DNA from 4 places in the Mesorhizobium sp. WSM4810 genome. Region 4 is predicted to be linked to each of the others. Evidence: predicted binding sites of a transcription regulator. Region 4 holds the regulator's gene; each other region holds the start of a gene.
The links. The regulator PhoB, encoded in region 4, activates phosphate uptake and scavenging genes when phosphate is short. The targets are predictions, from matches to a motif close to TGTCATNNANCTGTCAT.
Positions count from the first base shown of each region.

Region 1: a site for PhoB is predicted at 3,724-3,740, ahead of AC0L3O_RS32300 (RNA degradosome polyphosphate kinase). Genes of this name have one in related genera too.
Region 2: a site for PhoB is predicted at 4,863-4,879, ahead of phnC (phosphonate ABC transporter ATP-binding protein). Genes of this name have one in related genera too.
Region 3: a site for PhoB is predicted at 2,781-2,797, ahead of ugpB (sn-glycerol-3-phosphate ABC transporter substrate-binding protein UgpB). Genes of this name have one in related genera too.

Region 1 is NZ_JBVVQV010000039.1:15,039-22,928, forward strand. Features, by position in the region: gene ppx (exopolyphosphatase) at 1-1,360, opposite strand, end outside; gene AC0L3O_RS32300 (RNA degradosome polyphosphate kinase) at 1,360-3,561, opposite strand; gene AC0L3O_RS32305 (zinc-finger domain-containing protein) at 3,880-4,125, shown strand; gene AC0L3O_RS32310 (FAD-dependent monooxygenase) at 4,141-5,367, shown strand; gene AC0L3O_RS32315 (TIGR02117 family protein) at 5,605-6,291, opposite strand; gene AC0L3O_RS32320 (amino acid ABC transporter ATP-binding protein) at 6,395-7,198, opposite strand; gene AC0L3O_RS32325 (amino acid ABC transporter permease) at 7,220-7,890, opposite strand, start outside.
Region 2 is NZ_JBVVQV010000008.1:182,459-190,348, reverse strand. Features, by position in the region: gene AC0L3O_RS14895 (sugar phosphate isomerase/epimerase family protein) at 1-274, shown strand, start outside; gene phnE (phosphonate ABC transporter, permease protein PhnE) at 262-1,812, opposite strand; gene phnE (phosphonate ABC transporter, permease protein PhnE) at 1,817-2,788, opposite strand; gene phnD (phosphonate ABC transporter substrate-binding protein) at 2,864-3,772, opposite strand; gene phnC (phosphonate ABC transporter ATP-binding protein) at 3,935-4,792, opposite strand; gene AC0L3O_RS14870 (DapH/DapD/GlmU-related protein) at 5,045-5,662, opposite strand; gene phnL (phosphonate C-P lyase system protein PhnL) at 5,659-6,366, opposite strand; gene phnK (phosphonate C-P lyase system protein PhnK) at 6,422-7,198, opposite strand; gene AC0L3O_RS14855 (alpha-D-ribose 1-methylphosphonate 5-phosphate C-P-lyase PhnJ) at 7,195-7,890, opposite strand, start outside.
Region 3 is NZ_JBVVQV010000030.1:44,758-52,647, reverse strand. Features, by position in the region: gene ugpE (sn-glycerol-3-phosphate ABC transporter permease UgpE) at 1-431, opposite strand, end outside; gene ugpA (sn-glycerol-3-phosphate ABC transporter permease UgpA) at 440-1,324, opposite strand; gene ugpB (sn-glycerol-3-phosphate ABC transporter substrate-binding protein UgpB) at 1,408-2,718, opposite strand; gene tlpA (thiol:disulfide interchange protein TlpA) at 2,959-3,645, opposite strand; gene argH (argininosuccinate lyase) at 3,680-5,080, shown strand; gene AC0L3O_RS29940 (hypothetical protein) at 5,149-5,355, shown strand; gene lysA (diaminopimelate decarboxylase) at 5,408-6,676, shown strand; gene AC0L3O_RS29930 (ArsR/SmtB family transcription factor) at 6,752-7,054, opposite strand; gene AC0L3O_RS29925 (threonine/serine dehydratase) at 7,105-7,890, shown strand, end outside.
Region 4 is NZ_JBVVQV010000005.1:356,002-363,891, forward strand. Features, by position in the region: gene pstA (phosphate ABC transporter permease PstA) at 1-1,063, shown strand, start outside; gene pstB (phosphate ABC transporter ATP-binding protein PstB) at 1,076-1,891, shown strand; gene phoU (phosphate signaling complex protein PhoU) at 1,927-2,634, shown strand; gene phoB (phosphate regulon transcriptional regulator PhoB) at 2,651-3,340, shown strand; gene AC0L3O_RS10885 (ROK family protein) at 3,610-4,857, opposite strand; gene xylF (D-xylose ABC transporter substrate-binding protein) at 5,122-6,162, shown strand; gene AC0L3O_RS10895 (sugar ABC transporter permease) at 6,304-7,623, shown strand; gene AC0L3O_RS10900 (ATP-binding cassette domain-containing protein) at 7,717-7,890, shown strand, end outside.

The sequences.
Region 1 (7,890 bases), on a different contig from region 4:
TGACCCCAGGCATTGCCGCCGTCAGCAGGTAGACGACGCGCATCACCGCGGCCAGCACACGGGCGCGCTCGATATAGCGCGGCGTCGCCAGCGCCTTGATTTCCGGCGCAATCGATTCGTTGAAGATGCCCTCATGACGGTAGGCGTTGGCCAGCGCCAGGAAGGCGCGGCCGGGATGGTCGACACCGATGAAGGAGGCGTGGGCAATGATGTTGAGCGATTGCTTGCCCCGGTATTCGGGATGCGCGCGCCAGCCGATGTCGGCAAGCAGGCAGGCGGCCTGGCGGTAGCGCGCCTCGTCGACCGTCTCTTCGATGCCGAAGGCGGCGAAGGTCTTGCCCGTCCACTCGACAAGCTCATGCGCGTGGGTGACCGAGCGCGAACGCAGCCGGGCGAGTTCTTCCGAGGCCGAGATCAGCGGATCCGCCTTCTGCTCGGCTTTATCGAGCAGCGAATAGAGAAAGCCCTCGCGCACGCCAAGTGCCGAGACGATGATCCTGGACGGCTGCATCGCCGCCATGATCTCCTGCAGCACGATGGCGCCATAAGGCAGCAGCGAGCGGCGGTTCTTCGAGACGCCTTCGATACCCCTTATCTTCTCGATCTCGCCCTTGGCGACTTGCTTGAGGAAGTTCGCAGCGCTGTCGATGCCGATCTCGTAATGATGCATGACACTCAGCGGATAGCTGGTCATTTCCATGTACAGCCGGGCGAGGTTTCGCCAGGTGCCGCCGACCGCATAGAACGGCCTGCCCTGCCCGCCTTTCAGCAGCTTTGCCTTCGCGAGCTCGTCGCGCGCTATCTTTGCCGCCTGGGCCAGCGAGTTCTTGGCCATGTCCTGCAGGCGCAGGCCGCCCAGCGGCAGCGTGATGCCGTCGCCGATTGCCTCGCCATCGACGTCGACCAGTTCGAGGCTGCCGCCGCCGAGGTCGCCGGCGATGCCGTTGGCCGGGTGGAAGCCGGAAATGACGCCAAGCGCGGAATAGTGGGCTTCCTGGCGCCCGCTCAGGACCTGGACCTCGGTCTTGAGCACATCTTCGGCGCGGTGGATGAAATCGGGGCCGTTGACCGCCTCGCGGGCGGCGGCGGTCGCCAGCACATACATATGCTCGGCGCCGGCCTGCTCGGACAGCGCACGGAAACGCCGAAACTCCTCCATCGAACGGGTCACCGCCTCGGGATCGAGCTTTCCGGTCGAGACGATGCCGCGACCGAGGCCGGCCAGCATCTTTTCGTTGAACAGCGTGGTTGGCGAGCGCGCCAGCCCCTCATAGACGACAAGCCGGATCGAGTTCGACCCGATGTCGATGATGGACAGCGGTCGGCGGTCCTGAAGCCGGCCCTGGGACGTTGAAATCATCAGCCGGTCGCTGCGGCGTTTTTCTTGCGGCGCTTGAACTGCGCGATGCGCTTGGGCGCATGCGATTTCAGCGCATCGCCGCGTCCGGAGAGGCTCGGATTGGTCATGAAATATTCCTGCGCGTTGAACGGTTCCTCGCCCTCCTCGAGCGTGGCGCGCCGGGAGGTTCCGTCAGCCAATACGTCGAAACTTTGCTGGTTGTCCATGATGTTGCCCAGCATGATCTGACCGAGGACTTGTTCATGCACCGTTGGATTGGTGATCGGCACCATGGTTTCGACGCGGCGGTCGAGATTGCGCGGCATCAAATCGGCCGATGAGATGTAGACGATCGCCCCGTCCGACGGCAGTCCATGGCCGTTGCCGAAACAATAGATTCGGCTGTGTTCGAGGAAGCGGCCGACGATCGACTTGACCCTTATGTTTTCCGACAGGCCCGGCACTTGGGGCCTCAGGCAGCAGATGCCGCGCACGACGAGATCGATCTCGACGCCGGCGCGGCTGGCGTCATAGAGCGCGTCGATGATGATCGGGTCGACCAGCGAATTCATCTTCATCCAGATGCGGGCCGGCCTGCCCTCCAGCGCATGGCCAATCTCGTCCGAAATGTGCTTGAGGATGCGCTTGCGCAGCGTGAACGGCGAGATGGCCAGCCGCATCTCCTCGGCCGGCTCGGCGTAGCCGGTGATAAAATTGAACAGCTGAGCGACATCGCGGGCGATTGTCGGAGCGGTGGTGAAGAAGGACAAGTCGGTGTAGATGCGCGCGGTGACCGGATGGTAGTTGCCGGTGCCGAGATGCACATAGTTGCGCAGCTTGCCGTCCTCGCGCCGCACCACCAGCGACATTTTCGCGTGGGTCTTCAGTTCGAGGAAGCCGAACACGACCTGAACGCCGGCGCGCTCGAGGTCGCGCGCCCAGCGGATGTTGGCTTCCTCGTCGAAACGCGCCTTGAGCTCGACCAGCGCGGTCACCGACTTGCCGGCCTCCGCCGCGTCGACCAAAGCGCGCACGATCGGGCTGTCGTTCGAGGTGCGATAGAGCGTCTGCTTGATCGCCACCACTTCCGGATCGGCCATCGCCTGGCGCAGGAACTGCACCACCACGTCGAAGGATTCGTAGGGGTGATGAACGATGATGTCCTTCTCGCGGATGGCGGCGAAACAGTCGCCGCCGTGCTCGCGGATGCGTTCGGGAAAGCGCGGATTGTAAGGCTTGAATTTGAGATCGTCGCGGGCGATGGCGACGATCTCGGAAATCTGGCTGAGCGCCAGCGGACCGGTGAGCACGCTGATCCGGCTCGACGAGACGCCAAGCTCGCCGGCGACGAACTCGCGCAGTTCGGCCGGCATCAGCTTGTCGAATTCGATGCGGATGACCGAGCCGCGACGACGCCGTTTCAGCGCCGTCTCGAACAGGCGCACGAGATCCTCGGACTCCTCCTCGACCTCGATGTCACTGTCGCGGATGATGCGGAACGTACCGGAGCCCTTGACCTCGTAGCCGGGGAACAGCTTGCCGATATAGAGGCCGACCGCTTCTTCCAGCGGAATGAAGCGGACATGATGCTTGCGGTCAGGCAAGCGGATGAAGCGCTTCAGCGCCACCGGCAGACGCAACAGCGCGCTCATCTCCTCGCCATTCCTGCGTTGGCGCAGTTGCAGCGCCATCGAGAAGCCGAGATTGGGAATGAACGGGAACGGATGCGCCGGGTCGATCGACAGCGGTGTGAGCACCGGAAACACCTGCTCCTGGAAATGATCCTCGAGCCAGGTCTTCTCGTCCTTGGTCAGCCCATCGCGGCTGATGCTCTCGATGCCTTCCTTGTCGAGCAGCAGTATCAGAGCGGATAGGCTGTTCTGCTGGTCCTCCTGCAGGCGCTCGACCTCGCGCAGCAATTGTTCCAGCTGTTGTTCGGGGGTGCGGCCGTCCGCGCTCTTCAGCGTGATGCCTTCGCGAACCTGGCCGGCGAGGCCGGCGACACGGACCATGAAGAACTCGTCGAGATTGGCGGCCGAAATCGACAGGAAGCGGACCCGCTCGAGCAGCGGATGGTTGGCGTTCAGCGATTCTTCGAGGACGCGGCGGTTGAATTGCAGCCAGGAAAACTCGCGGTTGACGAAGCGGTCCGGATTGCCGCCCTCTGGGCTCGCCACCTCGACAGTGGTGAATTCGCTCTGCACCGGCTTTAGTTCGTTCATGGTTCCTGCTCGTTTCGCACCCGCTGGCCACAGCGTCGCGCGTCGTTGCGGACGCGCAAAAGGACGCTCCCACCACTTAAGCTACGCATGATCCCCAGCAAAACCGAATTCGGTTTCGGGGCCATGCCTTAACCGGCTTAGCTTATCCTGTGACAGGCTTTTACGACAGTTTGATTTCATCGATCTTGCAAAGAGACTGCTTATGATCCAGATGCAATCCACGTACAGCGCGGCGCGTCCTTTGGACGCGCAAAGGACGCGGTGGAATTATGATTTTGCACATGATCCGGGGTCATGCGGCAAATATAGGAGACGACGATGGCAGGCGGTTCCATTCCCCATTTCCAGAACGATGCGGGCTATCCGGCAATCGACATCGGCGTCAAGGAATTCATGTGCACCGGCGCTAACCCGCCCTTCGACCATCCGCATGTGTTTCTCGACATGGGCGACGACAATGAAAAGGTCTGCCCCTATTGCTCCACGCTTTTTCGCTATTCGCCAAAGCTGAAGGCGACGGAAACACAGCCTGCCGGATGCCTCTATATCCACCAGGCCGCCTGACGCGCACGCCATCCGATGGACGACACCCGGTCCCGGCAGGTCGTTATCGCCGGAGCCGGCGTCGCCGGACTGACCGCGGCACTGGCGTTTTCCGAGCGCGGCTATCTGGTGCGGCTGTTCGAACAGGCGCCGCGCCTCGAAGCGGCCGGTGCCGGCATCCAGCTCTCACCCAACGCGACGCGCATCCTTCGCCAGCTCGGCGTGCTCGACCGGCTGTTGCCGGCGGCGGTGCGGCCGGAGGCGGTCGTGCTCAAGGACGCCGCCACGCTGCGTGAGCTGGCGCGGGTGCCGCTTGGCGAAGCGGCCGAAAGGCGCTGGCAGGCGCCTTATCTCGTCGCTCATCGGGCTGACCTGCAAGATGCACTGAAGGCGCGCCTTGCCGAACGGCCGGACATCAGTCTCGTCACTGGCGCGCGCGTCGGCGGCATCGCCACAGGACCGCGCCATGCCACGGCAACAGTCGAGATTGCCGGCAAGACAGTCGAAGCCGGCGGCTTTCTGCTGATCGGCGCCGACGGCGTCTGGTCGGCGATCCGGGCTTTTGGCGGGTTTGCGGCCAAAAGCCGGTTTTCGGGCGAGCTTGCCTGGCGCGCTACGATCAGTGCAGACAGTGTCGCAGGAGAAGCCCTTGCGGCGGTCGGCGCCGCCAATTGCGTGACCACCTTCCTGCATCCCGGCTTCCACCTCGTCGCCTATCCGGTCAGCAACGGCACGGCGTTCAACCTGGCTGCCTTCACCAGGGGCGAGATCATGGCCGAGCGCTGGTCGGGCCACGCCGACCCCAATATCCTCCTCGGCGCCATGCGTGGCACGGCGGCAGCACTGGCCCGGCTTGCCGAGGATGCCGGCCCGTGGGCTGCGTGGCCGATCCATACGGTAGACCAGGCACAGCCATGGACGACGCCCGCCGGCATCGCGCTGATCGGCGATGCGGCGCATGCGATGACGCCGTTCGCGGCGCAGGGGGCGGCGATGGCGATCGAGGATGCCGCAACCCTTGCCGGCTTTGTCGCCGCCTCACCCGCCGATCCCTGGGGCGCGCTTGCCGCCTGGGAGAAGATGCGGCGGCCGCGTGTCGCCAAGGTCGCCCGCCGCGGTGCCGTCAACCGGCTCGCCTGGCATGCAGCGGGGCCGGTGGCCGTCGCGCGCAACCTGTTCCTGAAGTGGCGCTCGCCGGAAAAGCTCGCGGCCGATCTCGACTGGCTCTATGGCTGGCGGCCGCCGGATGGCGATCGGCAATGAAAGCTCGACCGGTTGGCAGGACAGCGCCCCCTTCTGTCCTGCCCTCTTTGCCAAAAACTTGGCATCTCCCCCACTTGGGGGGAGATCGGCCGTCACCTCGGCTTTTGCCAATCTCCAACGTTGCAGGATGAAGCGCGGCGCCGAAACTGAATATCTCCCTCCTTGGGCCTCCTTGTGGGAGAGATGTCCGGCAGGACAGAGAGGGCGCGCCGGATGAGGCGCTGATTACCCGGAGCATCAATTATAAATCCGCATCGACAGGTCGAGTGAGGCCGGCAGTGGATTCCACCAGCCTGTCCGCAGGCCGGCGATACGCAGAGCCGCCGCTGTCCAGGTGTTGCAGCCAACCAGCGCATTGAAATGGCCGTTGGCTTCGTAGAAGCGGTCGAACTTGGAATAAGCGGCATTCTCGATCAGGATCGGACCGTTCGGCCCTTGCTGGAAACTCGCCGCGATGAAGTCGAGCAGCGCTGCAAAACGCTGCTCGCTGATGTCGAAGCCGGCGACGTCGGGGTGCGGCTCGACAATGTTGCCGGCGACATCGACATGCATCACCGATGCGTCCAATGTCAGCGCCTTCATCACCGGCGCCGCCTTCAGTTCCGACCAGGTCGGCGTCTCCAGATAGAAGGCGCGGCCTCCCCAGCCGAAGACGATGTAGCGGACCCCAGCCATGTCGGCCGGAAGGCCGCCACCGACCAGGAAATGGAAGCGCTTGCGCACGTCGTCATCGACCGGGATGGCGATATCTGTGTGGATCGGATTTTTCAGCACCAGGACGTGCCTGGTGGCGGCGGGATCGGCGGCGGCCGCCGGCAAGAGCGGCCGTGGAATGAATGTGCCCAGAACCACGGCAAGCACGATTGCCACCACCAGAATGGCGAGAAAACGCCCAAGCTTTTTCACGAGGGACGGCTTTTTCATGAGGGACGGCCTCGCAATCGGGGCGCAATCGCCTGCTGACGGCTCAGACGCAAAAGAGCCCGGCAGGGTTTCGGCCGGGCTCTTTTGATTCGCGTGAGAGCAATCAGTGCAGGATTTGCGACAGGAACAGTTTTGTGCGCTCGTGGCGCGGATTGTCGAAGAACTCGGCTGGCGTGTTCTGCTCGACGATCTGGCCCTGGTCCATGAAGATAACCCGGTTGGCGACCTTGCGTGCAAAGCCCATCTCGTGGGTGACGCAGAGCATGGTCATGCCCTCTTCGGCGAGGCCAACCATCGTCTCCAGCACTTCCTTGATCATTTCGGGATCAAGCGCCGAGGTCGGCTCGTCGAACAGCATGATGCGCGGATTCATGCACAACGAGCGGGCGATGGCGACGCGCTGCTGCTGGCCGCCGGAAAGCTGACCGGGATATTTGTTGGCCTGTTCCGGAATCTTGACACGCGTGAGGAAGTGCATGGCGATTTCCTCGGCCTGCTTCTTCGGCGTCTTGCGCACCCAGATCGGCGCCAGCGTGCAGTTTTCCAGGATGGTCAAATGCGGGAACAGGTTGAAGTGCTGGAACACCATGCCGACCTCGCGGCGCACCTCGTCGATCTTCTTGAGATCGTTGGTCAATTCCTTGCCGTCGACGATGATCTTGCCCTTCTGGTGCTCTTCCAGCCGGTTGATGCAGCGGATCATCGTCGATTTGCCCGAGCCCGAAGGGCCGCAAATGACGATGCGCTCGCCGCGCATCACCTTCAGGTTGATGTCCTTCAGCACATGGAATTCGCCGTACCATTTGTGCATGGCGATGATGTCGATGGCGACATCGGTGGTGGAAACCTGCATCTTGGCGGCATTGACCTTGATCTCTTCCGCACTGACTGCATTTTCTATTGTCATGGAAGGTTCCCTTTTTTGTTCTTAGCGCTTGTGGCCGGTGTCGAGCCGGCGTTCCGTGAACATCGAATAGCGCGACATGCCGAAACAGAACAGCCAGAAGACGAAGGCAGCGAACACCAGGCCGGACCTGGCCGTTTGCGGCGTTGCCCAGTTGGGGTCGTTAAAATTCTGTTTGACGACGCCGAGCAGGTCGAACATCGAGATGATCGAGACCAGGCTGGTGTCCTTGAACATGCCAATGAAGGTATTGACGATGCCGGGAATGACCAGCTTCAGCGCCTGCGGCAGCACGATCAGGCCCATTTTCTGCCAGTAACCGAGGCCGAGCGAATCCGCACCCTCATACTGGCCCTTGGGGATCGCCTGCAGGCCGCCCCGCACCACTTCGGCCATATAGGCAGCGGCAAACAGCGAAACACCGATCAGCGCGCGCAGGAACTTGTCGAAGCTGACGCCGGCCGGCAGGAACAGCGGCAGCATGACGCTGGCCATGAACAGCACGGTGATCAGCGGGATGCCGCGCACCGTCTCAATGAAGATGACGCACAGCATCTTGACAATCGGCATCTTCGAGCGCCGGCCGAGCGCCAGCACGACGCCGAGCGGCAGCGACACAGCAATACCGACGAAGGACAGGGTGAGCGTCACCAGCAGCCCTCCCCATAGCGGGGTTTCGACATGCGGCAGGCCGA
Region 2 (7,890 bases), on a different contig from region 4:
CCATATCCATATTTCGGAGAATGATCGCGGCGTGCCGGGGCGCGGCCACATTCCGTGGCAAGAGACGTTTTCGGCCATCCGCAAGAGCGGCTATGACGACTGGCTGACGATCGAGGCCTTCGGCCGCTCGCTGAAAGATTTGGCGGCGGCTACCAAGGTCTGGCGCGATTTTTCGGAAAGCACGGAAGCCGTCTACCGCGACGGCTACAAGCACATCAAGAGCGGCTGGAAAAAGGCTGGTGCCTGGACGCAGCCTTCCTCTCAGGCGATCTGAGCTGCCGGCGGGCGGGCGGAAACGCGCCGCTCATCATTGCTGTTTGCGACGGTCCCCATCAGCTTGCGGCGGAGGTAGCTGGAGATGCTGTCGAAGATAAAAACGACAAGCAGGATCAGCAGAACCATGTAGAAAACATTGGCCCAGTTGGTGTTGGTGCGCATGGCCTCCCACAATTTCAGGCCGATGCCGCCGGCGCCGACAGCGCCTATGATCGTCGCTGACCGGGTGTTGGATTCCCAGAAATAAAGGGATTGGCTGAGGAATACCGGCAGAACCTGGGGCAGCACGCCGTAGCGCTGCACCATTGCCGGGGTGGCGCCGACCGAGCGGATGCCCTCGCGCTGCTTGTCGTCGATGTTCTCCAGCGCCTCGGAATAAAGTTTGCCCAAGGTTCCGGTGTCGGTGAAGAAGATAGCCGACATGCCGGCCAGCGGCCCAGGACCAAAGCCGCGCGTAAAAAACAGCGCCCAGATCAGCATGTCGACCGAGCGCAGGAAATCGAAAAAGCGCTTTGTCACCTGGTTGGCTATGCGGCTCGGCGTGACGTTGCGCGCAGCCAGGAAGGCGAGCGGAAAGGCAACGATCGAGGCCAGCACGGTGCCGACAAAAGCCATGACGATGGTCTGCAAGAGTTTCAGCCAGACGTCGCCGTGCTGCCACTCGGCGTTGTTCAAAATGTTGTCCCAGGCGAGCGCCGCGTTTGACCGCGACGGGTCGATGCGAGCCCCGGCGACGATCAGTGAAGCGACCTCGCTGAACGGCTTTCCCCAGAATGGCGAGTTCGTGTCGAACACGAAATTGGCCCAGCCGAAGAAACGTCGCCAGGCGACTACCTCGTCGTTCTGCACCTCAGCACGGCCGAGAAATCCGAACGAGACATAGGCTGTCGAGCCTGGCCTGCGTTGCTCGATCCAGTCGGGCAGCGGTATGCGCGGTGTCACAGAACTGCCCTTGGCGATGTCAAAGACGACGGTTTCGGCGCCGCGCGTCACGGTGACCAGGTTTGGCGTGACGGCGATCTGGCCATTGCCAAGGGTGACGGTCGCCGCCACGACGGCGTTTTCGCGCACCGTTTCAGGCACCGCAGGAGCGGATTGGCCCGACGGGGCGGCCGGGTTCTCGGCAGTTGGCGCGCCAGGCGCCATGAACGAATCATGCGACGACTTGTTGGTCGCGATCGCCGGTGCCGGCGCTGTCTCGACCTGCCGCTCGATGACGGCCATCTGCTTGGCCACCCAGTCGGGATCTGGATTGGATCCCAGCTTGGAGAAGCGGGAGTAGTCGATTGTCAGATGATTGTCCTTGAATTCGATGTCGGGCCGGATTTCGTAAGACACCCAGTCGGCGAGATAAGCGCCGGCAAGGTTCCAGTTCGCCTTTTCGAGAACGGCGGCGACCGACAAGAACCACGAACAATAGAAGGTGTAGAGAATGCAAAGAAGCATGCCGATCGGAGTGGCGTAGCGCTTCCACAGCGAGCGCCGGAACGCGTCCGGATGGCGAGCGGCGACGTCGTTGATTGCGGCGGCGTTCATCGCGTTACTCTCCGCCGTATGCGAACGCCTGGCGGCCGACAAGACGATGTCTCAGCCATGCCGAAAGCTGGTCGACGGCGACGATCGTGCAGAACAGCAGGAAGACGATGGCGATGGTCTTGGCCTCATGGCCTCGGCCGATCGAAAGACGCAGGGATTCGCCGATGCCGCCGGCGCCGACGGCGCCGAGAATGGTCGAAGCGCGCACATTGATCTCGAAGCGGAGCAGGAAATAGCTGATGAAGTTGGGCAGGACCTGGGGCACGATGCCGAACCACACCCGCTCGACCCAATTGGCGCCCACGGCGCGCAAGCCTTCCTCAGGTTTCATGTCGGCATTTTCGACGACTTCGAAGAACATTTTTCCGAGCGCGCCGACGGTATGGATGCTGACCGCAATGATCGCAGGAATCGGCCCTAGCGAGAAAATCGCCAGAAAAAAGCCGGCAATGACAATTTCCGGAAAGGCGCGGACAATTTCAAGGAAGCGGCGGGTAGCGAAACGGACCCAGCGGCTGGCCGTGATATTGCCTGCAGCGAAGAAGCAGAGCAGGAAACCGAATGTGGCGCCCACCAGCGTCGAAAACAGGGCGATGTTCAGCGTCTCGATCATCCGGTGGAAATACTCCGGAATGTAGATGCCCTGGGTCAGGTAGACCCGGCCTTCCGGGTAGTCGAACTTGAGGCTGCCGTCGTCATAGGGGGACGGCAGGTCGAACAGCGCACGCGCCGGGTCGAACCAGTCGCGCGGCTTCAACTCGGCGAAAAAGTCGGCGACGTAGGGAAGGCGGTCGAAGAACTTTCCGGCGTTGGTTTCGTTGGCGAACCAGAGCGAGCCGGAGAGTGCAAGAAACAGGAAAACCAGGCCGCCGATCGTGTAAAGGCGCCGGCGGGCGGCAAGATCGCGCCAGTGCCGCTCGACGGTGGCTCCCTCCGGTAAAAGCGCGGGCGCGCGGTAAATTTCGGTCGCACTCATCGATAGATCCCCGGCCCCTGATGCGGCAACGCCGCCGGCGGCACATGGCCCCGGCGGCGTTGTGGCAGTTTGTTTCTACGAGCCGATCTTCGCCTTACGGGCGTCGATGATCGGCTGGTAGAATTCCGGGGTAACCGGCGAATAGCCCTTGTAATCGCCGCCTTGAATTGCCGAGAAACAGGCCGGATCGGTTTCCGGAAGCTTGGTCAGGAAATCGGTGATCTTCTGCCTGGTGCCGGCGTCGATCGACGTACGCAATACCAGCGGGCCGTTCGGGATCAGGGGCGACTGCCACAGTTCGACGAGGTCATCCATCTTGAGGACGCCCTTGTCGACCATCTTGCGCAGATTGCCCGAGCTGTAGCCGTCGTTGAAGTCGCCGACGCCGGAGGCCCAGGTGGTGCCGGCATCGAACGTGCCCTTCAGGACTTCAAGGACAAGCTGTTCATGGCCGCCGCCGAAACCGGTCGACGCGAAGTAGCTCTTCACATCCATGCCGATGTCCTTGGGCAGTGACGTGACCGGGATCAGGTAACCAGAAGTCGAATCGGGATCGGCGAAACCGAGTTTCTTGCCCTTCATGTCGGCGAGCGTCTTGATGCCGGAATCAGCTCGGGCGACCATGACCGCACGGTAGCCGGTCGAACCGTCGGTCTGGATCGTGGTCAGGACCGGTTGAACCGCGTCCTTGTTTTCGAGATAGACTTTGGCGTAAGCGGAAGCGCCGAGCTCGGCAAAGTCGAGCGTGCCGCCGAGCAGGCCCTGAATGACGCCGTCATAGTCGGCGGCCGGGAACAAGGAAACTTTCTCGACGCCAAGGACTTCCTTGATGTGGTCGGCGAAGCACTGGTAGTTGCGCAGACGGTCGGCCTCGTTCTCGCCGCCCAGAATGCCGACGCGGAATTCCTTCAGGTCCTGTGCCTGGACCGCGCCCATCGCCATGGCGAGGATGGAAACGGCACCGAAAAGTATTTTTCTAAACATTTCGCGTCTCTCCTGTTGGTTCCGGCGTCGCGCCGGAAGCGTTCGAATCTTGACAGCGCCTTTTTTACGCCCGGCCTTGATGCGGACTGGCGGTCCAGGCGCTCTTTCGTCGTCTGCTTTCGTATACTCGTATACCGATATCCACTCGCCGGGATCTTGGAGCTAATAGCCAGGAAATGCCGGCTCGAGCGGTCCGGCGGATGCGGCGATTTTTTGCTTGACGGCGACGCTGGTCGAGGTGATCGCCTCGGAGATTTCGCCGCCTTTGCTGTCGGCGCCATAGACCATGCGCACGGCCTCGCGATTGAGCTCTTCGGGCGGACCGTCGAACACCACCTTGCCGGCGGCCATGCCGATTATGCGGTTGCAATACGTGCGCGCAGTATCCAGCGTGTGCAGATTGGTGACGACGGTAAGGCCCTCGCGCAGATTGATGTCCTGCAGCGAATCCATCACCACCTTGGCATTGAGCGGATCGAGCGAGGCGATCGGCTCGTCGGCGAGGATGACTTTCGGCTGCTGCATCATGGCGCGGGCAATCGCGACGCGCTGCTGCTGGCCGCCGGACAAGGTGCCGGCTGGCTGCAGCGCCGTGCGGGCGATGTCGAGGCGTTCGAGCGCCGCGATTGCCTCGGCCCGTTCCTCACGGGAGAAGACACCGAGCAGATTGACAATTGTCGAGCGGTGATTGAGCCGGCCGAGCAGCACATTGGTCAGCACGTCAAGGCGCGGCACCAGGTTGAATTGCTGAAAGATCATGGCGCAGTCGCGCTGCCAGCGCCTGAGCAGCGAGCCGCGCAGGCTGGAGACTTCGGCGCCGTCAAAGAAAATCGAGCCCTGGCTCGGATCGATGAGGCGGTTGATCATGCGCAAAAGCGTCGACTTGCCGGCGCCCGAGCGGCCGATGATGCCGACCATCTGGCCGTGCGGGATCGAGATGTCGACGTTGCTGACGGCGGTGTTCCTGCCAAACCGACGGGTGACGCCGCGGATTTCGAGCGTGGCTGAGGTTGCTGACATAGGCAAGTTCCAGTCCAGTCGCGTTTCGAAGGTCTGTTAGCCTTGGCTAGCGCAGCCGCGTGAAACCGCGGTGTCGGATTGATGTCAGTTTTGTTACCGTCCACAGCCTGGAAGGGGGCGAGCCGGCGGACCCGGTTCGATCAAGTGAATGGTGAATGGTGAATGGTGAATGGTGAATGGTGAATGGTGAATGGTGAATGGTGAATGGTGACAAGAACGGCTTCCCTGCCGCCATTCACTATTCACCATTCACTAGCCGCCGTATTTTTCCAGAAATGCTTCCGCCGAAAGCGCGCGAAAATCGTCGAGCGCGGCGCGCAGGCGGGCGTGGTCCCAATCCCACCAGGCAAGTGCCCGATAGCGTTCCGCCGTGCGGCGGTCGAAGCGTTCGCGGATCGGTTTGGCCGGCACGCCGCCGACGATGGTGTAGGGCGCGAAGTCCTTCGACACCACGGCGCCGGCGCCGACCGCCGCACCGTCGCCGACGCTGACGCCGGGCAGGATGGTCGAGCCGTGGCCAAGCCAGGTGTCGTGGCCGATGGTGACCCGTTTGGCGCGGCGCTGGGCAAAGAATTCGCTCTCGTGCTCGGCGTCGTCCCAATAGTCAGAGGCGCGATAGGTGAAATGGTGTAGCGTCGGCCGCCAGGTCGGATGGTTGGTGGCGTTGATGCGCACACTGGCGGCGATGTTGGCGAATTTGCCGATCGTCGCGCACCAGGCGCTGCAGTCCTGCATCATGTAGGAATAGTCGCCGAGCGTACTTTCCGAAAGCCGGCAGCGTTCGGCGATCTCGGTCCAGCGGCCGAGCGTCGAGTTGTCGACTTCCGCCGTCTCGTGGACAAGCGGCGTTTCCGACAGTTTTCTGGTCATGCGGCGATTTTCCCGGCGGCAAAAGCGGTCACGTCGATGACGCGGTCGGCCACCGCCTCGCGCACGTCGTGGTCGTGGAAAATGCCAAGCAGGGCGACGCCGGCCGCCTTCTTGGCCGCGATCAGCGCAATCACCACGTCGCGGTTGCTGGCGTCGAGCGAAGCCGTCGGCTCGTCGAGCAGCAGGATCGGGTGCTCGGTGATGAAGCCGCGTGCGATGTTGACGCGCTGCTGCTCGCCGCCGGAAAAGGTCGCCGGCGGCAATGCCCAGAGTTTTTCCGGCAGGTTGAGCTGCGCCAGCAAGGCGCGCGCCTTGTTGCACGCAACCTCACGGTCCTCGCCGCGCTCGACCAGCGGTTCGGCGACGACATCCAGCGCCGAGACGCGCGGCACTGTGCGCAGGAACTGGCTGACATAGCCGATCGTGAGGCGGCGCACGGCAAGCACGGTGAGTGGGCTGGCCGTCGCCAGATCGATGAGCCCGTCCTCGTGCTGGACGATGATCTGGCCTGCGTCGACGGCATAGTTGCCGTAGAGCATCTTCAGGATCGAGCTCTTGCCGGCGCCGGAGGGGCCGCCGAGCACGGCACATTCGCCGCTCCTGATCGAGAACGACACGCCGGCGACGACCGGCAGTTTGATGCCGTCGCGCAGATGCATGGTGAAGCTCTTGGCGACATCGGAGACGACGAGCGGGGTTGCCATCAGAAAATTCTCCGATCGTCGTTCGTTTGCGGGCCAGCACCCGGAACAATCATCTTCACACCTGCAATATCGAAGAAACGAGAAGCTGGGTGTAGGGCGCGCGGGGATCGTCAAGCACGCGGTCGGTGAGGCCGCTTTCGACGACGCGGCCGTCCTTCATCACCATCATGCGTTGCGACAGCAGACGCGCCACCGCAAGGTCGTGGGTGACGACGATCGCCGCCAGGCCGAGATCGGTGACCAGGCCGCGCAACAGGTCGAGCAGGCGCGCCTGCACCGAAACGTCGAGGCCGCCGGTCGGCTCGTCCATGAACACCAGCCGCGGCCCGGTGACGAGGTTGCGGGCGATCTGCAGGCGCTGGCGCATGCCGCCGGAAAAGGCGCGCGGTTCGTCGTCGATACGGTCCCCGTCGATCTCCACGCGCGACAGCCAGTCGACGGCGGTGGCGCGGATATTGCCATAGTGGCGGTCGCCGACCGCCATCAGCCGCTCGCCGACATTGGCGCCGGCCGACACCGTCATGCGCAGCCCGTCGGCGGGGTTCTGATGGACAAAACCCCAGTCGGTGCGCATCAGGAAGCGGCGCTCGGCCTCGCTCATGCGGTAAAGCTCGCGGAGCTGGCCGTCGCGCATGCGGTAGCTGGCGGTGCCGGAACTCGGCAGCAATCTGGTCGACAGGCAGTTGAGCAGCGTCGTCTTGCCGGATCCGGATTCGCCGACCACTGCCAGCACCTCGCCCGGCCACAGGTCGAAGCTGACGTTCTCGCAACCAATGCGCGAGCCGTAGAACTTGGACAGCGCGGAAACGCGCAGCAGCGGTTCGTCGGTCATTGCGCCGGCTCCATCGTCTCGGGCGCAAGGTGGCCGCGATGGCCTTGCTCGCGCCGCTTCTCGCAATGGTCGGTATCGGAGCAGACGAACATGTGGCCGCCATGGTCGTCGAGGATGACCTCGTCGAGATAGACGTTTTCGGCCGCGCACAGTGCGCAGGGTTGGTCGAAGGTCTGCACCTCGAACGGATGGTCCTCGAAGTCGAGGCTGATCACGTCGGTGAAAGGCGGCAGCGCATAGATGCGCTTTTCGCGGCCGGCGCCGAACAGTTGCAGAGCCGGCGAACGGTGCATTTTCGGGTTATCGAACTTCGGCGTCGGCGACGGGTCCATCACATAGCGACCCTCGACCTTGACCGGATAGGCGTAGGTGGTGGCGATGCGACCGTGTCTGGCGATGTCTTCGTAGAGTTTTACATGCATGAGTCCATATTCCTCCAGCGCATGCATTTTCCGCGTTTCCGTCTCGCGCGGCTCGAGGAAGCGCAGCGGCTCGGGAATCGGCACCTGATAGACCAGCACCTGGCCTGCGGTCAGCGGGTGCTCGGGGATGCGGTGGCGGGTCTGGATGATGGTCGCCTTCGCCGTGTCGGTGGTGACGGCGACATTGGCGACCTTCTTGAAGAAGGCGCGAATCGAGACCGCATTGGTGGTATCGTCGGCGCCTTGGTCGATGACCTTCAGCACATCGTC
Region 3 (7,890 bases), on a different contig from region 4:
TCGATCATGCCGAGATCGACCATTACCTTGTAGGTCGGAAGGATGCGCACTTCCACCGGAAGCATCAAGGTGATGAAGATCAGCCAGAAGAAGGTCATGCGCAGGGGAAAGCGGAAGAACACGATCGCGTAGGCCGACAGGATCGAGATGCAGATCTTTCCCACCGCAACGCCGAGCGCCATGATCGTGGTGTTGAGGAGCAGTTGGCCGACGCTGACACCGCCGATGCGGCCAATGCCGCCGAACAGCGCCTCGCTGTAGTTGTTCCAGAGCTGGCCGCCGGGCAAGAGCGGCAGCGGCGGCCTGAGGATGGTTTGCAGCGTGTGCGTCGAGGCAACGAACGTGTAGTAGATCGGGAAAGCCACGATCAATATGCCGAGGATCAGCACGGCATGGGCGATGAAGGTGCGGAGCGGAGACTGGCCGATCATCGCTGCCCTCAGCCGTAATGGACTTTGCGTTCCACGTAGCGGAACTGGATAGCGGTGAGCGCAATGACGATTGCCATCAGGATGACCGACTGCGCCGCCGAGTCGCCCAGGATCAGATTGACGAAGCCGTCATTGTAGACCTTGTAGACCAGCGTCTCGGTCGCCTTGCCCGGCCCGCCGCCGGTGACGGCATGAACGATGCCGAACGTATCGAACAGGGCATAGACGGTGTTGACGACCAGCAGGAAAAAGGTGGTCGGCGCGAGCAGCGGGAAGACGATGGTCCAGAAGCGCTTGGTCTCGCCGGCGCCGTCCATGGCCGCCGCCTCGATTAGCGTTTTCGGCACTGCCTGCAGACCGGCGACGAAGAACAGGAAATTGTAACTGATCTGCTTCCAGGCAGCCGCCGACACCAGCAGGATCATGGCGTGGGTGCCGTTGAGCAGCGGGTCCCAGGCGATGCCGAGGCTTCGCAGCAAATAGGCCAACGAGCCGATTGAAGGATTGAACAGAAAAAGCCACAGCATGCCGGCAATCGCCGGCGCCACGGCATAGGGCCAAATCAACAGGGTGCGGTAGAGGCCTTTGCCGCGCACCGCCTTCTCGGCCATGACCGCAAGCAGCAGGGCCACGCACATCGCGACGATCGCGGTCGCAAGCGAGAACACCACGGTGACCTTGATCGAATTGAGGTAGGCAGGATCGGCCAGCACCTTGCGGAAATTGGCAAACCAGACAAACCTGGTCCTCAGCCCGAACGGATCCTGTCTGAGCATCGACTGGTAAAGCGCCTGACCGGCCGGCCAGTAGAAGAAAACCAGTGTTATGGCGAGTTGTGGCGCCACCAGCAGGTAGGGCAGGATCTTGTTGGGAAAGACGACGCGGGGAGACAGGCTGATTTCCTTCGCTATCTCGGGGACGCCCACGCGAACTCGCGTGGGCGATATTCAAACCGACACCAACCGAGATAATCTCGTCAGTTCTCCAGCGCTTCCTTGATTGCGGCGTTGCCGCGCGTAACCGCGTTGTCAAGCGCCTGCTGAGCGGTTTGCTGGCCGGCCAGCATCTTCTCGAACTCCTCGTTCTGGATATCGCGCACCTGCGGCAGGTTCGGCAGGCGCACGCCCTTCGAGTTGTCGGTCGGCGCCTTGCCAGTCATTTGCAGGATGGGTGTCTCACGGCCGGGGTTCTTGTCATAGAAGCCCGATTTCTTGGTCGCCTCGTAGGCAGCAAGCGTCACCGGCAGGTATCCTGACTTCTGGTGCAGATATTCCTGCACATCGGTCTTGGACAGGTAGGCGAAGAACGCCGCGACACCCTTGTATTGCTCGTCCGACTTGGCGCCGAACACCCACAGGCTGGCGCCGCCCGGCGTGGTGTTCTGCGGTGCGCCCTTGGCGTCGCTGTCGTAGGGAAGCTGGCCGATGCCGTAGTTCATGCCGGACTTGACGATGTCGCCGAGGCCGCCCGACGATTCGGTGAAGATGCCGCATTCGCCGGCGAGGAAGATCTGCTTGGCTTCGGAGGTGCGCCCGCCATATTTGAAGGTGCCGTCCTTGGCGAGATCCGCGAGCGCCTGGAAGTGGTTGACAAAAATCGGCGCGTTGATCTTGAGTTCGACATCGCCGCCGGCCAGGCCGTTCTGCTGGGTCGCCCACGACACATCATTCCACGCCGCGAAATTCTCCAGATGGATCCAGGTCAGCCAGGTCGAGGTATAGCCACAAGGGGCGGCGCCGCTCGTCTTGATCTTCTTGGCGGCTTCCCACACCTCGTTCCAGGTCTTGGGCGGATTGTTCACGTCGAGGGCGGCCTTCTGGAAGATATCCTTGTTGTAGTAAAGGATCGGCGAGGAGGAGTTGTAGGGGAAGGACAGCATGGTGCCGTCCGGCTTCGAATAATAGCCGACGATACCGGGCAGATACTGGCTCTTGTCGAAGGTCATCCCGGCACCGGTCATCACCTCGGCCACCGGCTTGATCGCGCCCTCGGCCGCCATCATCACGCCGGTGCCGACGTCGAACACCTGGAGGATATCGGGCGCCTGGCCGGCGCGGAAGGCGGCGATGCCGGCATTCAGCGTCTCCGGATAGGTGCCCTTGAACACCGGAACCAGTTCATAGTCGCTCTGGCTGGCGTTGAAATCCTTGGAGATCTTGCCGACGACCTCGGCGTTGGCGCCGGTCATGGCGTGCCACCAGCTGATCTGCGTGACGGCGAAGGCGGATGTGGTGGAAAGCAGGGTCAAGGTGGCGGCGACACCGGCCGCGAAGCCGAAGAACTTCATGTTTCATCTCCCGTTTGTCATTGGCGAAAGGGGCACTCTCGCAATGCCAATATGTGCCGCCCGTGACAATTGGACAACGGTTTTGTTGCAGGCCGATGAACTTGATTTCCACTTAAAGTGGCGTGCGCTTCGAGATGAGAGCCGATGGAAAGCAATTGAAAAGCCGGCTTACCAATCGAACAACGACGACGACCGGCAATCGTCGGCGCCTCCTAAAGAGCGCACTTTGCGCGACATGCATTAGTCCGACTTGCCGAGCGCCGTCTCGACCAGCCGCTTGGCGTCGGGGCTCGACCATTCTGCCGGGCCGTTCATGTGGGCAATCAGGCAGCCTTCACCGTCGATCAGCATGGTGACCGGCAGGCCGAGCGCCAGGCCGCGTGTCTTGAGATCGTTGAACAGCGCCATCGTCGAATCGCGGTAGTAGCCGAGCGCCTCGACGCCGGTCTCCTCGAGGAACTTCTTCGGCTTGCTGTCGTCGCCGGCATCGACATTGACCGCGACGACCTCGAAGGCATCGCTGCCCATTTCGTTCTGCAGCGCGTCGAGCGCCGGCATTTCGGCGCGGCAGGGCGCGCACCATGTCGCCCACAGATTGAGCAGCACCGTCTTGCCGGCATGGTCGGCGAGCGTCATCGGCTTGCCGTCGGGGCTGTTGAAGGCAAGGCCCTTCAGCGATTGCGGCGGATCGGCCGGCAAAAGTGCTGCAACCTGGCCGGTGGCAGCCGCCGCGACCGTCTTGGCGCGGTCGGCCTTGGCGGCGCAGGCGACATCGTCCTTGCTGTCGCCAACCGCGACTTGAGCGGGGGCGTTGTTGCCAGAACCGCTTTCGCTGACATATACCGCGACCGCGCCGGCCAGCACGCCTGCCACCAAAGCGGCGAGGATGAGGCGCGGGGCCGGGAAAAATCGATTGCCGTCTGCCATTTTTTAAAACTGCTCCGGAGCACGGGTTATAGCGATGAGCGACAAGAAGGCCAGCAACCAGATGTGGGGCGGACGTTTTGCCTCGGGTCCGGCCGCGATCATGGAAGCGATCAACGCGTCGATCTCGTTCGACCGCAAACTCTACGCGCAGGACATCAGAGGCTCGATCGCCCACAGCGAGATGCTGGCGCAAACCGGCATTATTTCGGCGGCCGACCAAGAAAAAATCGCTCACGGGCTGAACACGATCCTGGCAGAGATCGAAGCCGGCACGTTCGAGTTCTCGACCAGGCTGGAAGACATCCACATGAATGTCGAGGCCCGCCTTGCCGAGCTGATCGGCCCGGCTGCCGGCCGCCTGCATACCGCCCGTTCGCGCAACGACCAGGTGGCGGTCGATCTCAGGCTATGGGTCAAGGACGAGTGCTTTCGCGTCGCCGAGGCGCTGAAGGGTCTGATCACGGCGTTCCTGGAGCGGGCCGAGGAGCATGCGGCAACGGTGATGCCGGGCTTCACCCACATGCAGGCGGCTCAGCCGGTAACCTTCGGCCATCACTGCATGGCCTATGTCGAGATGTTCTCGCGCGACCTGTCGCGTGTTCGCGACGCTATCGAACGGATGGACGAAAGCCCGCTCGGTGCGGCCGCGCTTGCCGGCACCAGCTTTCCGATCGACCGGCACCAGACGGCCAGGGCGCTCGGCTTCCGTGAGCCGATGCGCAATTCCCTAGACAGCGTTTCGGACCGCGATTTCGCGCTCGAGTTTTTGGGGCTGGCGGCGATCTGCGCGACGCATCTGTCGCGGCTGGCCGAAGAAATCATCATCTGGTCGACGCCGCAATTCGGCTTCGTCAGGCTGTCGGACTCATTCTCCACCGGCTCCTCGATCATGCCGCAGAAGAAGAACCCCGACGCCGCCGAGCTGGTGCGCGGCAAGACCGGCCGCGTCACCGGCCATCTGGTCGGCCTGCTGACTGTCATGAAGGGCATGCCGCTGACCTACGGCAAGGACATGCAGGAAGACAAGGAATCCGTGTTCGACGTCGCCGAGACGCTCGACCTGATGCTGGCGGCGATGACCGGCATGGTGCGCGACATGACGGTGAATGCCGCCGCCATGAAGAAGGCCGCCGGGTCAGGCTATGCGACCGCGACCGATCTCGCCGACTGGCTGGTGCGCAGCCTCGGTCTGCCGTTCCGCGAGGCGCACCACGTCACCGGCCGCGCCGTGGCGCTGGCCGAAGCAAGGAAGATCGGGCTCGACAGGCTGCCGCTGGAAGACTTGCAGTCCATTCACCCCGGCATCACGGCGGACGTGTTTTCGGTGCTCGCCGTGCAGAATTCGGTAAAGAGCCGCACGAGCTTCGGCGGCACCGCGCCGTCGGAAGTGAGGAAGCAGATCCGCTACTGGAAAAAGCACATCGGCAGGGCGTGATTGCCGGGGTGCAATGCCGGATAAACTCGGCTAAAAGCGGCGGGCAAAAGTTTCGGACGGATGGATCAATGACCGCAAGCAGGATTTTGGTGACGCTGACGCTGCTGGCGGCGCTGGCGACCGTTACGGCGTGCGGCAGGAAAGCCGGGCTCGACACGCCGTATGAGGCGGCCGTGCAGGCACGCAAGGACGCACAAAAGGCCGAGCAGCCGGTGCCGCCGGAGCCGGAAAAACCGGTCGAGGACAAAAAATTCATTCTCGATCCGTTGATCTAGAGCCGATGAGATCGGCCGATCTCATCGTGCTCCAACTTCCGGAACCACTCTCGTGAACCATTTCGACTACCGCGACGGCGTGCTGCATGCCGAGGACGTGGCGATATCAGAGATCGCCGCAAGCGTCGGCACGCCGTTCTATTGCTATTCGACGGCGACGCTGACCAGGCATTTCCGCGTGTTTGCGCAGGCCTTTGCCGGGCTCGACGCGCTGGTCTGCTACGCCATGAAGGCGAATTCCAACCAGGCGGTGCTAAAAATCCTGGCAAAACTCGGCGCCGGCGCCGACGTGGTCTCGGAAGGCGAATTGCGACGCGCGCTGGCCGCCGGCATTCCAGCCAGCAAGATCCTGTTTTCCGGCGTTGGCAAGACCGCGCGCGAAATGGATTTTGCGCTCTCGGCCGGCATTTTGTGCTTCAACGTCGAATCCGAGCCGGAACTTGAATTGCTGTCGGCCCGCACCACGGCGCTGGGTAAGGTCGCGTCGATCTCGCTGCGCATCAATCCGGATGTCGACGCCAAGACCCACAAGAAGATCTCCACCGGCAGGGCCGAGAACAAGTTCGGCATTCCCTGGCAGAAGGCGCGAAAGGTCTATGCCCGCGCAGCTGAGCTGCCTGGCATCAAGGTCACCGGCATCGACACTCATATCGGCAGCCAGATCACCGAGTTGCAGCCCTTCGACGACGCCTTTGCGCTGCTGGTGGAGTTGGTCGGCGTGCTGCGCGCCGACGGGCACGCCATCGAGCATATCGACCTCGGCGGCGGCCTCGGCATTCCCTACCGCGTCGACAACAGCCCGCCTCCCCTGCCGGACGCTTATGCTCAGATCGTCAAGAAGCACGTCGCCAAGCTCGGGCTGAAGGTGATGTTCGAGCCGGGCCGGCTGATATCAGGCAATGCCGGCATCCTGGTCTCCCAGGTGATCTTCGTGAAGGAGGGCGACGCCAGGAATTTCCTGGTCGTCGACGCCGCGATGAATGATCTGATCCGGCCGACGCTCTATGACGCCTTCCATGACATCAAGCCGGTGGTGCAGCAGCCGGCCGCGGCGCCGCGCATGACGGTCGACGTGGTCGGCCCGGTCTGCGAGACCGGCGATTATCTCGGCCTCGACCGCGACCTGCCGCGGCTGAAGGCCGGCGACCTGATCGCCGTCGCCACCGCCGGCGCCTATGGCGCGGTGCAGGCCGGCACCTACAACACCAGGCCGCTGGTGCCTGAAGTGCTGGTCGACGGCGACCGTTTCCATGTCGTGCGCCGGCGCCAGACCTATGACGAGCTGATCGGCCTGGATTCGCTGCCCGATTGGCTTGAATAGACCCATGATCCCGAAAAAGTGAGAACCGGTTTTCGGAAAGGATCATGGTCAAACAAGAATAGATCGTCTGCGGCGCTACAGCCGGTGCTGAATCAGCGCCCTGGTCTCGGCGATCCTGCCTTCGTCGCGGCGATAGAACGTCCACTGCTTGATACGCTTGCTGCGCAGAAGGCCAGCCTGGGTCAGCACCCGCATATGCTCGCTGAGCGTCGCCTGGGTAATCCCCAGCTTTTCCGCAATCAGCAGCGCGCAGACGCCGTCCTCGACCAGATCGCCATCGGTCTGCGGCGTAAAATGCGCGCGCGGATCCTTCAGCCAATCGAGGATTTGCAGCCTGCGCTCGTTGGCGATCGCCTTGAAGACATCAACCTCTTGCATTTAGTCATTTTGCTAAGTTACTAAGTGATGTCAACCCTTGGGAGCAGACCATGCTGAACGGCAATAGCATCACCCGCGAACGCATCGCCGCAATGGAGCCGCGCATCCGGCCCTTCGTGCGCCACACGCCGGTGCTGCGCGTCGACATGGCCGATTTCGGCCGCCCGCCTCTTAGCGTCGACCTGAAGCTCGAATGCCTGCAGCATTCCGGCTCGTTCAAGGCGCGCGGCGCCTTCACCAATCTTCTCGAGCGGCCGGTTCCCGAGGCTGGCGTCGTCGCGGCATCGGGCGGCAATCATGGTGCCGCGGTCGCCTACGCCGCCATGCGGCTTGGCCACAAGGCAACCATCTTCGTTCCCGAAGTGAGCCCGCCGGCCAAGCTGGAACGCATCCGCGGCTATGGCGCCGAATTGGTCGTCGGTGGCGCACGCTATGCCGAAGCGCTGGCCGCCAGCGAAGACTTTGCCGAAAGGTCCGGCGCGCTGCAGATCCATGCGTTCAACCAGGAGGAAACGCTGATCGGGCAAGGCACGCTCGGCCTTGAGATCGAGACCGACCTGCCTGAACTCGACACGCTGCTGGTCGCCGTAGGCGGCGGCGGCCTGATCGGCGGCATCGCCGCCTGGTTTGCCGGCCGCATCAGGATCATTGCCGTCGAGCCGGAGGGCGCGCCGACGCTTCATCGCGCCTTCGAGGCCGGCCGGCCCGTCGATGCGCCGACTGAGGGCATCGCCGCCGATTCGCTGGCGCCGAAGCGCGTCGGCGAAATGATGTTTCCGATCGCCGAGGCCTTCGTCGAGCGTTCCATACTGGTCAGCGACGACGAGATCATCGCC
Region 4 (7,890 bases):
CGATCTGACCTTCGGCGACGATGCCATGCTGGCGCTGGCGCGCGGCCATGGTGCGACCGAGGGCGAAAACGGCATGTTTACGCTGACGAGCGGCGCGTCGTCGCTGCTGGTCGCGTTCAATGGCGGCACGGTCAAGCTGACCTCGCTGTCGTCTGCGGCCAACGGCACGGTGATCGCAAAAGGCACGGTGATCGAGGCGCTGGACAGCACGGCGCCCGCCGCGAGCGGCCAGGCATTCCTGCGCGTCATCGAGACGCCGGAAGCATCGCGAAAGATTTCGGACAAGGTGATCGTCTGGCTCGACACGCTGAAGAGCGCCGGCCTGATCGAAAGCCGGTTCAACTCGATCTTCTTCTTCACCGGCGCAAGCCGCGAGCCGGAATTGGCTGGTGTCTGGGGCGCGGTCGTCGGATCGTTCCTGACCATGATCGTAACCCTCGCAATCGCCTTCCCGATCGGCGTTTCAGCGGCGATCTATCTTGAGGAATTTGCGCCCAAGAACCGGCTGACGACGATGATCGAAGTGAATATCAACAATCTGGCGGCGGTGCCTTCGATCGTCTTCGGCCTGCTTGGACTTGCCGTATTCCTGAATTTCTTCGGCATGCCGCGCTCAGCCCCGGTGGTCGGCGGCATGGTGCTGGCGCTGATGACCCTGCCGATCATCATTATCGCCTCGCGCGCTTCGCTGCGCGCCGTGCCGCCTTCGATCCGCGAGGCGGCGCTTGGCATCGGAGCGTCCAAGGTCCAGACCGTATTCCATCACGTCCTGCCACTGGCGATGCCGGGCATCATGACCGGCACCATCCTCGGAATGGCGCATGCGCTCGGCGAAACCGCGCCGTTGCTGATGATCGGCATGGTCGCCTTCATCGTCGACATTCCCGGCGGCTTCACCGATCCCGCGACGATCCTGCCGGTGCAGATTTTCATGTGGGCGGATTTCCCGGAAGCGGGGTTCCAGCAGAAGACTTCGGCGGCGATTTTGATTTTGCTGGTGTTTTTGGTCATCATGAACGCCATCGCGGTGATACTGCGCAGGCGCTTCGAGCGGCGCTGGTAAGGAGTAGAGGATATGAACATCATGACGGAAGCCGGCGTCGAGCAGAAACTGAGCAGCGCAACCAACGCCCCTTCGATCAAGATGAAGGGCGAAAAGGTCTCTGTTCACTACGGCGAGAAGCGAGCTCTGTTCGACGTCGATCTCGATGTCCGCGAGCATCAGGTGACGGCGTTGATCGGGCCATCGGGCTGCGGCAAGTCGACGTTCCTGCGTTGCCTGAACCGAATGAACGACACCATCGATATCGCGCGGGTGAGCGGCAAGATCACGCTCGACGGCGAGGACGTCTACGATCCGAAAATCGATGTCGTCGAGCTGCGAGCTCGCGTCGGCATGGTATTCCAGAAGCCGAATCCGTTTCCGAAGTCGATCTACGAAAACGTCGCCTACGGTCCGCGCATCCACGGCCTGGCCAGGAGCAAGGCCGAGTTGGACGGCATCGTCGAATCGAGCCTGAAGAAGGCCGGCCTGTTCAACGAGGTCAAGGATCGCCTGCTCGAGTCGGGTACCGGACTGTCCGGCGGACAGCAGCAGCGCCTGTGCATCGCGCGCGCCATCGCGGTGTCGCCGGAAGTGATCCTGATGGACGAGCCCTGTTCGGCGCTCGATCCGATCGCCACCGCCCGCGTCGAGGAACTGATCGACGAACTGCGCCAGAACTATACGATCGTCATCGTCACCCATTCGATGCAGCAGGCGGCGCGCGTGTCGCAACGCACGGCGATGTTCCATCTCGGCTATCTGGTCGAGGAGGGCGCGACCGACAAGATGTTCACCAACCCCGACGACAAGCGCACCCAGGACTACATCACCGGCCGGTTCGGCTGAGCGGTCCGGCGAATTTCGAACACGAGGACAGCACCATGGGTGAACACACCGTCGCATCTTTCGACGAGGAACTGGAGCACATCGACCGGCTGATCCGCGACATGGACGAGCTCGCCGCCGCAATGGTCGCGGCCTCGATCCGCGCGTTGCTTGCGTCGGACAATGCGATGGCGCAGCGCGTCGTCTCGGACGACGCCATCATGGATGCGCGGCAGCGCGAACTCGATGACAGCGCCATCACGCTGATCGCCAAGCGGCAGCCGATGGCGCAGGATCTGCGCGCCGTGGTTGGCGCAATCCGCATGGCGGGCGATCTCGAGCGCATCGGCGATCTGGCCAAGAACATAGCCAAGCGGGTCAGCGCAGTCGGGCAGAGCGCGACGCCGCGTAATCTGTCGCACGGTATCGACGCGATGGCGGACCTCGTTCTTGTGCAGCTGCGCGGCGTGGTCGAGCACTATGTGTCGCGCGATGCCGGCGCGTTGAAGGAACTGCGCGCCGACGACCAGAAGATCGACGTGAAATACACGGCGGTTTTTCGCGAGCTCCTGACCTACATGATGGAGGATCCGCGCAACATCACCGCCTGCACGCACCTTCTGTTCTGCGCCAAGAATCTCGAGCGTATCGGCGATCACGTCACCAACATCGCCGAAAACGCCTACTTTGTCGTGACCGGGCAGCAATTGCCGGCGGATCGCCCGAAGCTCGACGAAACGACGATGTCGGCGCCGGCGACATGACAGGAGTGACCGGCCGATGATCGCGCCGCGCATCATGGTGGTGGAGGATGAAGAGCCGCTGGGCGTCCTCCTCCGTTACAATCTTGAATCCGAAGGCTATCAGGTCGAGGTGGTGACGCGCGGCGACGAGGCCGAAATCCGGCTGCAGGAAAACGTGCCCGATCTTTTGGTGCTCGACTGGATGGTGCCGGCGGTTTCCGGCATCGAGCTTTGCCGGCGCCTTCGGGTGCGCCCCGAAACCGAGCGGCTGCCGATCATCATGCTGACCGCGCGCGGCGAGGAGAGCGACCGGGTGCGCGGCCTTTCGACCGGAGCCGACGACTATCTGGTCAAGCCGTTCTCGACACCGGAATTCATGGCCAGGGTCAAGGCGCTGCTGCGCCGCGCCAAGCCGGAAGTGCTGTCCAGCGTGCTCAAGGTCGGCGACATCATGCTCGATCGTGAATCGCACCGGGTCTATCGCAAGAAGAGCGAGATCCGGCTCGGGCCGACCGAATTCCGGCTGCTCGAATTCATGATGCGCCACCCGGGCCGGGTCTTCTCGCGCAGTCAGTTGCTCGACAATGTCTGGGGCGAGACGATCTACATCGACGAGCGCACGGTGGACGTCCATGTCGGCCGGTTGCGCAAGGCGGTCAACAATGGTCGCATGCCCGATGTCATCCGCACCATCCGCGGCGCCGGCTATGCGATCAGGGAAGACTAGCTAGGGATGTGCTGATATTCAGGTGATGCCGGCCTGCGAACGGCGGCTTCCTGCGCTTACCTACAGCGCCGCGCGCCCTGTTGGGCACGCAAAGGACGCTGTAGAACTTTGATTTTGCGCACGACCTTTCCGAAATCGATCTCGATTTCGGGGTCATGCGCGGGCTCACGTACCCAAAAGTACGCTCCGCTCCGGTTCTCGGAACCCACCATTCTCGACTCGGCCTGACCTGAATCTCAACACACCCCAAGTCGCGACCCGGGAATCCTTCAAGCCACGTTCTTTCCGACCGAGCCGGCTCGTGCCTGGATGCTCGGCGCGAAAATCTCCTGGTCGACGAAGCTTAGCGCCCGCATGGCGCAACCTTCGCGGATCAGCGGCAGCTCGTTCGGCTCGGTGTCGAAGGAAATCGAACCCGAATGCTGGCCGCCGGCGGTCTGGGCGATGGCCTCGCGCAGGGCCGGCTCGATCAGGTCGAAGGCGGCAGCGCTGGCGCCGACCATGGCCACCGGCGCCGGATCGATCAGCGCAAACAGGCTGCCGAGCCCGAAGCCGAGCGCCTCGCCGGCCTTGCGGTAGGCTTCGCGCTCCGGTCCGTCCATCTCGCGCGCCCGGGCCGCCAAGGCCCGCATGTCGGCGTCGCTGACATCGGCGACCGGCTCGGCGTTCTCGCTCAACAGCCTTGCGTTGCGCCAGATGGCGTAGTTGCCGGCATAAGCCTCGACGCAGCCGCGCCGCCCGCAGCGGCAAAGCGCGCCGCCCGGCCGATGGATCATGTGGCCGAATTCGCCGCCTGAGGAGTGGGTGCCGGTGAACAGCTCGCCCTTCAGCACCAGCCCCATACCGATGCCGTGCGAGAGCAGGATGGCGATGAAATCGTCGCGGTAGCGATCCGGGTGGCGCCAGCGCAGCGCCACGGCCATCATGTTGCAGTCGTTCTCCATGATGGCAGGGATGCCGAACTCGCGTTCCAGAATGTCGGCGAAGGCGATGTTCGTCTGCGGCGTGATCGGCGACCACAACATGGCGCGCGCGTGGGAATCGGTGATGCCCTGGATCGCCAGCGCGATGCGGGCGACGCTTTGGACATCGAGGTCGGGATCTTCGAGCCGGCGCCGGACGATGGCGACACATTCGTCGATCAGCGCGTCACGCGACATGGTCAGCGTGTCCAGCCGGCGCTGTTCCTCGGCGACCACTTGCCCGGCATAATTGATGACGGCGACCGACAGGAAATTCAGCGACAACACGACGGCCAACACCGCAGCGGCTTGCGGATTGAGGCTGAGGCCGACCTGCGGCCGGCCGCGTTTCAACGAAACCGTCTCGCTCGCCTTGCTCTCGGCCAGGATGCCTTCCTGGATCAGGTCGGCAGAGATCGCCGATATGGTCGAATGGCTGAGGCCGGTGGTCGCGGCGATCTCGGTCCGCGACGGCTGGCCTGCCCGGCGCACGGCCGAAATCACCATCGCCCGGTTGCGCCGGCGCAGATCGTCATGACGGATTCCCACCGACATTTTTTTTTCCTCCTCATTGCCGCGGCCGCTCATGAATCGGAAGCCGTCGGTATGCCGGACAAATACTGGCAGAAGCAGAAGGGGCTGTCATTATTTATTCCGAGCCTCGAAAAAAAGCCCGACAGGACGTCAAAATCCATCAGAATTGGTGTTGACAGTGCTTCGGCGTTGGACCAGTATTTTTTCGAGGCTCGAAAAAATAGAGCCTTTGTGCCGGCCTTCGGGCCAGTTGGTCGCGCCCTACGCGGCGCAGGGAGGAATATCATGAAGAGATTCGCAGCCGCCATTCTGGCGGGGGTCGCCATGTCGCTGACGCTCGCGTCGGCCGCGCAGGCCAAGGACAAGGTCATTGGCGTTTCGTGGTCGAACTTCCAGGAAGAGCGTTGGAAGACCGACGAAGCCGCCATGAAGGCGGCGATCGAGGCCGACGGCGACAAATATATCTCCGCTGACGCACAGTCCAATCCAGGCAAGCAGCTGACCGACGTCGAAAGCCTGATCTCGCAGGGCGCCAACGCGCTGATCATCCTTGCGCAGGATGCCTCGGCCATCGGTCCGGCGGTGCAGAAGGCGCTGGACGAAGGCATTCCGGTCGTCGGCTATGACCGGCTGATCGAGAACAAGGACGTCTTCTATCTGACCTTCGACAACCAGGAAGTCGGCCGCATGCAGGCCCGCGAAGTGTTCAAGGTGGCGCCGGAAGGCAATTACGTCTTCATCAAGGGCTCGGGCGCCGACCCTAATGCCGATTTCCTGTTCGCCGGTTCCATGGAAGTGCTCAAGGATGCCATCGACAGCGGCAAGATCAAGAATGTCGGCGAGGCTTATACGGACGGCTGGCTTCCCGCCAACGCCCAGAAGAACATGGAACAGTTCCTGACCGCCAACGACAACAAGGTCGATGCGGTGGTTGCCGCCAATGACGGCACCGCCGGTGGCGTCGTCGCGGCGCTGACGGCGCAAGGCCTGGCCGGATCCGTCCCGGTTTCGGGCCAGGACGGCGACCATGCCGCGCTGAACCGTATCGCGCTCGGCACACAGACCGTATCGGTGTGGAAAGACGCGCGCGAGCTCGGCAAGAACGCCGCCGAGATCGCCTCGCAGCTGGCCGACGGCAAGCCGATGACAGACATTGCCGGCGTCAAGGATTTCACCACGCCGGGCGGCAATGTCGTCAAGTCGCTGTTCCTGACGCCGGTTGCCATCACCAAGGACAATCTCAACGTCGTCATCGACGCCGGCTGGATCAAGCAGGAAGAGGTCTGCGCCGGCGTGGCGGCGGGCACCGTCCCGGTCTGCAACTGATCCGCCTTCGCCAAAAAAACCTGAAACGCCGCGGCTTCACGCCGCGGCGTTTTTTTCAAAAGAGTTGTTTTTCCGCGTCTCGCGGGTAATTTCTAAGCTGCTTCCGGCATCCGCGGCAGACGGCAACGGTGGGAGGACATCATGACCGACACGACTTCCAACACGCCGGTTGCTGATCGGGCGCGTGAATCCGAGCTCAGCCCCTTCGGCCGCTTCCTCAAGGCGACCGAGCTCGACATACGCATGCTCGGCATGGTCGGCGCGCTGCTGATCATCTGGGTTGGAATCCACATCCTGTCGGGCGGGCTGTTCCTCACGCCGCGCAATCTCTGGAACCTGTCGGTGCAGACTTCCTCGGTCGCGATCATGGCGACCGGCATGGTGCTGGTCATCGTGATGCGCAACATCGATCTTTCGGTCGGCTCCGTCGAAGGCGTCATCGGCATGGTGATGGGCGTTGCGCAGGCAGAATTCCTCATCCGCGTCATGGGATTCCAGCTTGGAAATCCCTGGATATGGGTCATCGCACTGGCTGCCGGCGTGGCGCTCGGCCTCATGATCGGCGCGCTTCAGGGCTTCATCATCGCCTATCTCGAGGTTCCGGCCTTCATCGTGACGCTGGGCGGCCTGCTGATCTGGCGCGGCATGGCGTGGCTGATGACGAGCGGGCGCACCGTCGCGCCGCTCGATGCCACGTTCCAGCTGATGGGTGGCGGGCCGCGTGGCTCGATCGGGGCGACCGCGAGCTGGATCGTCGGCATTCTCGCCTGTGTGGCCGTCGCCTTGATGCTGCTCAACGGCCGGTCGCAGCGCAAGCGCTTCAAGTTTCCGTTGCGCCCGGTCTGGGCGGAGAGCCTGCTTGGTGTTGTCGCCTGCGCCGCCATCCTCGGCGCCGTCTGGATCGCCAATTCCTACCCCTGGCCGATCGGCATCGTTCGCCAATACGCCCAGCGGAACGGCATCACCATCCCCGAAGGCGGGCTGTTCCTCGCCCATGGCATCGCCATACCGGTGCTGATCGCGGTCGCAGTCGGCATCGTCATGACCTTCATCACCCGGCGCACCCGTTTCGGCCGCTACGTCTTTGCCATCGGCGGCAACCCGGAAGCGGCGGAACTCGCCGGCATCAACACGCGCTGGGTGACCATGAAAGTGTTCATGATCATGGGCGTTCTGGCCGCGATCAGCGCGGCAATTGCTTCGGCCCGCCTCAATGCGGCGACCAATGCGCTGGGCACGCTGGACGAACTCTTGGTCATCGCAGCAGCCGTCATCGGCGGCACGTCGCTGGCCGGCGGCTCCGGCACGGTGCTCGGCGCCATGCTGGGCGCGCTTCTGATGCAGTCGCTGCAGTCCGGCATGGTGTTGCTCGGCATCGATTCGCCGCTTCAGAGCGTCGTCGTCGGCGCCGTGCTGGTCGTCGCCGTCTGGCTCGACACCGTCTACCGCAAGCGGGTCTGAGCATGATCCCGAGCCGAAGGTCCGAATCAGCGAAAAGTGGACATCCGTTTCGGTCCAGCATCATGCTCGGCAAAACCATGGAAAGGAACGATCATGGCTGACACGACTGCTCCCACGCCACTGATCGACATGCGCAACATCTCGATTGCCTTCGGCGGCATTCGCGCCGTCGACGATGCGTCGATCGACCTTTTCCCGGGCGAGGTCGTGGCGCTGCTCGGCCACAACGGTGCGGGAAAGTCGACCCTGATCAAGATCCTGTCCGGC